3 regions of the Agromyces sp. CF514 genome follow, and region 1 is predicted to be linked to each of the others. Evidence: riboswitches for the same ligand, from Rfam matches in the RefSeq annotation. Region 1 holds a riboswitch; each other region holds the start of a gene.
The links. A riboswitch is a leader RNA that binds a small molecule or an ion and turns the genes downstream of it on or off. The one in region 1 is predicted to bind thiamine pyrophosphate.
Positions count from the first base shown of each region.

Region 1 (2,179 bases):
GCGCTGCCGGTCGGCGCGGGTGCACGCCACGGCACCTCGTCCGGCAGCCACACGCCGGCCGACCGCAGTTCTGCGGCACGCTCCGAGAGCACGGCGCCGGGCGACCCGTCTGCCAGCACCCCGCCATCGGCCCCGAGCACCACGACGCGGTCGACGACGGGGAGCCACGTCGCGACCCGATGCTCGACGACGACGAGCGTGGCGCCGGTCGCCGAGGCCACGGATGCGACGGCGTCGCGCACCTCGCGCACGCCGTCGGGGTCGAGGTTCGCCGTCGGCTCGTCGAGCAGGATCAGGCCCGGCCGCATGGCCAGCACGCCCGCGAGTGCGAGCCGCTGGCGCTGCCCGCCCGAGAGCTCGGCCGTCGCATGCTCGAGCGGCAGGCGCAGGCCGACGGCGTCGAGTGCGGCGCGCACCCGAGGCCAGATGAGCTCGCGTGCGACCCCGAGGTTCTCGAGGCCGAACGCGACGTCGTCGCCGACGCGGGCCATCACGATCTGCGAGTCGGGGTCCTGCAGCACGAGCCCGGAACGACCGCGCGCCGAGGCCGGATGCCGACCGTCGACGAGCAGCTCGCCGAGCGTCTCGCCGTCGTCGTCGCCGCCGAGCACACCTGCCAGGCCGTGCAGCAGGGTGGACTTGCCCGCACCCGAGGCGCCGAGCAGCAGCACCCGTTCGCCGGGCTCGATGTCGAGGTCGAGACCGCTGACGGCGGGGCGGCGCCGACCGCCGTGGCGCCATCCCCAGTCGCGCGCACGGACTGCGGCGGCCGGCGAGGAGAATTCGCCGAACACGACGGTTCAGACCTCCCGGAGCTCGCGCCCGGCCGCGAATCGGTCGAGGGCACCGGCCCGCGCGAGCCCGCGCACCGCGAGCCACGAGAGCCCGCCTGCGATGAGCGCGCCGCCGACGACTGCGGAGATCGTGTAGATCGTGGCGAAGGCGGGAGCCGCGCCCGCGTACCAGAGCACGAGGTCGTTGATCGCCATCGCGAGACCGGCGCCCGCGCCCGCGAGGAGCGCGACCGGCAACCGCCAATTGCGGTAGAGGAAGATCGCGAAGACCAGTTCCGCGCCGAGGCCCTGCACGAGACCGGCCTCGATCGTGAGGAGGCCGCCCCACTGGCTGCCGATGAGCGCCGAGACGACCGCAGCGACCAGCTCGGTGTAGAGCGCGGCGCCGGGCTTGCGGATGATGAGGCCGCCGAGCACGCCGGCGACGACCCACAGCGCGGCGGGTGCAGCCTGGAGGCCCGGGAGCAGCGCCTCGATCGGCGCCGAGATCGGCCCCCACACCACCCCCCAGGCCCAGAAGACGACGCCGACGGCCACGCCGACGACGCTCGCGACGACGATGTCGACGACCCGCCAGCGCAGACGCGGCGAGTTCGTGACCGAGGTTCCGGATGCCGCGACGTTGGTGGCGGATTCGGCGGAGATGTTGTGCACTGGCGTGCCCTTTCGTCGGAGGAAAGCGGCACGGGATGTTGAGATGTGGATGCCTCCCTGCGCTGGCATGATCCAGATCAGGTTCGACGGTCGAAGGTTGAGAACCTTCCTCTCAGCCCGGCTCACCGGACTCCCGTGTTCGTGCACCAGCGTACACGCCGGCGGGGTCGCTCAGCGCTTCAGTGCGCGGATCACCGATTTGAGGGCGTGGCCGACGACGAACACGAACGGCGTGGCGACCAGCACGAGGCCGATGAGGTTCGCCTCGAACTTCACGCGCCCGCCCTCGCCCACATAGGCGCCGAGCGGAACCGAAAGGCCGCCGCCTCCGCCGCCACTGCCGCTGCCGGTGAAGTTGGACGTCGCGTCGCCGCTGCCGATTCCGCCTCCGAACCCGTAGTAGCCGAGGGCCACGGGCACCACCTCGACGCCGTCGATCTCGATCTTGTCGCCGTATGCGGTCTTCACCCCGACGCCCGCGACGCGCTCTGCCAAGTCCAGTACGAGTTCAGCCATGTCGGCCACGCTACCCGTGCGGCGCGCGGGCTACCAGCCCCAGCCTGCGGCTGTCGGGTCGAACGGCGCCTCGCCGTCGCCGGACCCGCGGCTGCGACCGTCGCCTCCTGCGCTCTGCTCATCGGCGTCGTTCCGGGCTCTCGCCTCACGGCGCGACCGCTGCTCGCGCTCGCGCTGCACGAGCGATGCCGGCCGCACCGCTCCGCGCCCGAACT
Region 1 covers NZ_FOZD01000001.1:2,211,407-2,213,585, reverse strand. Annotated here, with positions in the region: gene BM342_RS09795 (ABC transporter ATP-binding protein) at 1-794, opposite strand, end outside; gene BM342_RS09790 (ECF transporter S component) at 801-1,448, opposite strand; TPP riboswitch at 1,484-1,595, opposite strand; gene BM342_RS09785 (hypothetical protein) at 1,620-1,964, opposite strand; gene BM342_RS09780 (DNA polymerase IV) at 1,995-2,179, opposite strand, start outside.

Region 2 (2,179 bases), on a different contig from region 1:
GGCGGTCGAACTCGGCAGCTGCTGCTCGGCCGAGCTCAGGAAGTACCACGGCAGCACGATCTCGACGAGTGTGTACGCGAGCATCGGCCTCCACCGGCGCACGACGGCGACCACCTCGCGTCGGAACAGCGCGAGCGGCAGCAGCAGCACGGCCGCGAGTGCGGAGCGCCCGAGCACGACCATCGCCGGCTCGAGCTCGCTCACCGCGATCTTGATGAAGAGGTAGGGGATGCCCCACGCGATGCCGAGCGCGGCGAACAGGAAGAAGCCACGACGCGTCACCGGCTCAGTCTGGCGCATGGGGCCGACATCGTCACGAGCCGACGACGGATGCCGCGGCCGCGGCGATCCTCGCAGCCCCCATCGTCGCGCGGGCGGCCCCGGCCACGGCAGAATCAGTGGCGATGATCCCCTACGAGCACACCGCAGGCGTCGGATGGGCGCGCTTCTTCAGCTGGGTCGGCCTCGGCCTCGGCGCGGCATCCCTCATCGTCGCGTTCACCGTGCCCCTCGCGGCCGAGCCCGGGCGCGTCGCGGGCGTCGCGTTCTTCGGCGGCTTCGCCGTGTGGTTCGCGCTCATGGGCGCGCAGCGGTTCCGCGAGGCGGAGCAGCCGCGATCGTGGGTCGCGACCGCCGGACTCGTGCTCGGCGTGGTCACGTTCGCCCTCATGGCCTACGCGATGCTCGCGATCCTCCTGGCGCCTTCCGTCGGCTTCGTGCTGCCGGTGGCGCCGAACTGGATCGAGGGCGTCTCGAACGCCGGCGTGGTGCCGGGGCGGAACGTCTGACCCCGGCTGGGCCGGTGCGGTTCGCGCCCCGGGCCTCCGTTCGTCGTCACGGCCGGCAGCCGACGACGACGGCGGGTCCGCACGCTTGGCTATGCTGGCGGGCAGTGACACGGGGTGCCGCGCACCGCCCGTCGGGCGAGCGGCTGAGATCACACCCGTCGAACCTGATCTAGTTCGGACTAGCGAAGGGATGTCGCGATGATGGATCGCGCCCGCATCGACCCTGCCCATCCGCCGGTGCCCACCGGCCCCGACCCGTCGTCGGCGCTCGAACCGGCCGCGAGGGCCAGAGCGAGGCGCGCGGTCGCCGCCGCCTCGATCGGCACGGCGCTCGAATGGTACGACTTCTTCCTCTACGGCGCAGCGGCCGCACTCGTGTTCCCTGCCGTGTTCTTCCCGGCCGAGGACCCCGCGACCGGCGTGCTCCTGTCCTTCGCGGTCTTCGCGACCGGGTTCCTCGCACGCCCGATCGGAGGCCTCGCGTCGGGGTACCTCGGCGACCGGTTCGGCCGAAAGCCCGTGCTGCTCGGCACGCTCGTGGCCATGGGCGCGGCGACGACGCTCATCGGCGTGCTGCCGACCTACGCCCAAATCGGCGTCGTCGCACCCGCGCTGCGCGTGCTGCTCCGGCTCGTGCAGGGCGCCGCGACCGGCGGCGAATGGGGCGGCGCCGCACTCCTCGCGGTCGAGAGCGCGACCGGCGGCGCGGGGCGCCGCGGCGGCCTCGTGCAGAGCGCGCTCTACGCGGGCCTGGTCCTCGCCAACCTCGCGTTCACGGTGCTCGTGGCCGTGCTCGACGAGGCGCAGTTCCTCGCGTGGGGCTGGCGCGTGCCGTTCGTCGGCAGCATCGTGCTCGTCGCCGTGGGCATCGTGCTGCGCCGGCGCGTCGAGGAGAGCCCCGAGTTCGCGGCGCTGGTCGACGGGCGCCGCACCTCGCGGCATCCGCTCGTCGACGCCCTGCGCACGCCTCGCAACGTGTTCGCGGTGTTCCTCGTGCGCGCCGGCCAGAACACGACCTTCTACGTCGTCTCGGTGTTCTGCCTGGGCTACGCGGTGTCGACCCTCGGGTTCGAGCGATGGGTCGCGCTCACGGCGTTGCTCGTCGGCGCGGGACTCGCCGTCGTGCTCTGCCCGTGGTGGGGTGCGATCGGCGAGCGCATCGACCCCGCCCGGCTCACGGCCGCGGCGCTCGTCGGGCTCGCGGCGCTCGCCGTCCCGCTGTTCCTCGCCCTCGACTCGGGATCGGCGGCGCTCGTGATCGGCGTCGTCGCCCTCGCGATCGGCGTCGTGAACACGGCCGCCGACGGCGTGCAGCCGATGTGGTTCGCCTCGCTCTTCGAGCCCGGCGTGCGCTACTCGGGCCTCACCCTCGGCCGCGAGGCCGGCGCGAT
Region 2 covers NZ_FOZD01000002.1:188,042-190,220, reverse strand. Annotated here, with positions in the region: gene BM342_RS13725 (DMT family transporter) at 1-282, opposite strand, end outside; gene BM342_RS13720 (hypothetical protein) at 405-788, shown strand; TPP riboswitch at 889-996, shown strand; gene BM342_RS13715 (MFS transporter) at 987-2,179, shown strand, end outside.
Region 2: another riboswitch for thiamine pyrophosphate. It lies ahead of BM342_RS13715 (MFS transporter); the one in region 1 lies ahead of BM342_RS09790 (ECF transporter S component).

Region 3 (2,179 bases), on a different contig from region 1:
GCACCGCGCTCGTACGCGGCCCGGAGTGCTTCGACGACCGCGGCCGGCGGCGGCTCGACATCCGGATGCCGGTATCCCGGGATGAAGATCGTCTCGGCCCACTCGAACGCCTCGAGCCCGTCGGCCACGTGGTACGAGAGCCCGTCACCGCCGGTCACCGGCCCGGGCGCCGCGCCACACACGCGCACCTCGTACGGCATCGACGCGCGGGTCGTGAAGATCTGCGCCGGGATGCCGACGTCGAGCGGCTTCGCGCCCTCGAGCACGAGCACCGCGACTCGGTGCGGGCGCTTGGCCCGCATGGTGCGATCGGCGTCGGCTTGCGCGTTCATACGGCCAGCCTGCCACTGCCCGCAACTTCCTCGCCACGCCGCGGCGCGGCATCCGCCGATCGCACGCCATCGCGCGGACCCATATGGTCGCTTCCACGCTCGCATCGCGACCTTCTGCGTCCGCGCGGCGGTGTGAGAGATGGCGCGCGGAGGACGTGACGGACCCGCCGGGCCCGTGGAGGAACGTCACGGTGCAGCCCGGCGCATTCGGAGATCGTCCGGCGACGGACCGCCCACCCGGCGGGTCGTTCCGAGCAAGCTAGCCCGAGGCGCACCGAACCACCAGACCCCGACCGAAGGCGCACCCCGAACTGGGGTGCCACGCGGCACGACCGTCGGCGACCGGCCCCGTGCCCCGTGCACCGCGGCCGGGGCTAGGCTGGCGGGCAGTGACACGGGGTGCCGCACCTGCTCCGACCGGGGCGAGCGCGGCTGAGAACACACCCGTCGAACCTGATCTAGTTCGGACTAGCGAAGGGATGTCGCGTGAGCGAACGTCTGCGTATCGACCCTGCCCACCTCACCACGGCGAGCGCCGCCCTGCTCGACCGGTTGCGCGAGCATCCGCCGCTCGTGCACTGCATCACGAACGCCGTAGTCACCAACTTCACCGCGAACGCACTGCTCGCGATCGGCGCGGCGCCCGCGATGGTCGACATCCGCGAGGAGTCCGGAATGTTCGCCGGCATCGCGGGCGGCCTGCTCGTGAACCTCGGCACGCCCGCCGAGGAGCAGCGCGACGCCGCGCGCGAGGCGGTGGCCGCGGCATCCGTCGCCGGCACGCCCTGGGTGCTCGACCCGGTCGCGATCGGCGCACTGCCCGTGCGCACGGCGCTCGCGCACGAGCTCGTGGCAGCCGGACCGACCGCGATCCGCGGCAACGCGAGCGAGATCATCGCGCTGGCGGGTGCCGGGGCCGGCGGGCGCGGGGTCGACGCCGCCGACAGCACGGATGCCGCGGCCGACGCCGCGACCTCGCTCGCCCTCGCGCACGGCTCGGTCGTCGCGGTGTCCGGCCCGGTCGACCTCATCACCGACGGGCACCGCACGGCGCGCATCGCGAACGGCGACGCCCTGCTCACCCGCATCACGGGCGGCGGCTGCGCGCTCGGGGCTGTGACGGCCGCCTTCCTGGCCGCGAGCCGCGGCGCGGCCGATGCATCGGCCCAGCCCGGAGCATCCGGCTCGACGGGCACGGCCGGCACGGCCGACGCCGCGCGACCGGGAGCCGACGACGCCCTGCTCGCCGACCCCTTCGTCGCGACCGTCGCGGCGACCGTCGTCTACACGGTCGCCGCCGAGCTCGCCGCGGCGCGTTCCGCCGGTCCGGGCTCGTTCGCCCCGGCGTTCCTCGACGCGCTCGCGCTCGTCACGCCCGACCAGGTGCTCGCGCGGGCGAGCATCACGGTGACGGATGCCGCGGCATCCGTCGACCTCGCCTCCGAGCCGGTGAACGCATGAGCGCGCACCCGACATCGACGACCGGTCGCGCTGCCGACGGGGCCCGTCGGTCCCTCGACCTGTCGGTCTACCTCGTGACGGATGCCGCGCTCTGCGGCCCGCGCGGCGTCGCGTCGGTCGTCGCGGAGGCGGTCGACGGCGGCGTGCGCGCGGTGCAGCTGCGCGACAAGGCGGCCTCCATCGACGACCTGCTGCGTCAGCTCGAGGCGCTCTCCGCCGCGATCGACGGGCGGGCCGCGCTGCTCGTGAACGACCGCGTCGACGTCGCGCTCGCCGCACGCGAGCGGGGCCTGCCGGTCGACGGCGTGCACGTCGGACAGGGCGACGCCGCGGCATCCGCCGCCCGCGACCTGCTCGGCGACGACGCGATCATCGGCCTCACCGCC
Region 3 covers NZ_FOZD01000002.1:166,738-168,916, reverse strand. Annotated here, with positions in the region: gene BM342_RS13635 (GlxA family transcriptional regulator) at 1-332, opposite strand, end outside; TPP riboswitch at 718-829, shown strand; gene thiM (hydroxyethylthiazole kinase) at 819-1,793, shown strand; gene thiE (thiamine phosphate synthase) at 1,790-2,179, shown strand, end outside.
Region 3: another riboswitch for thiamine pyrophosphate. It lies ahead of thiM (hydroxyethylthiazole kinase); the one in region 1 lies ahead of BM342_RS09790 (ECF transporter S component).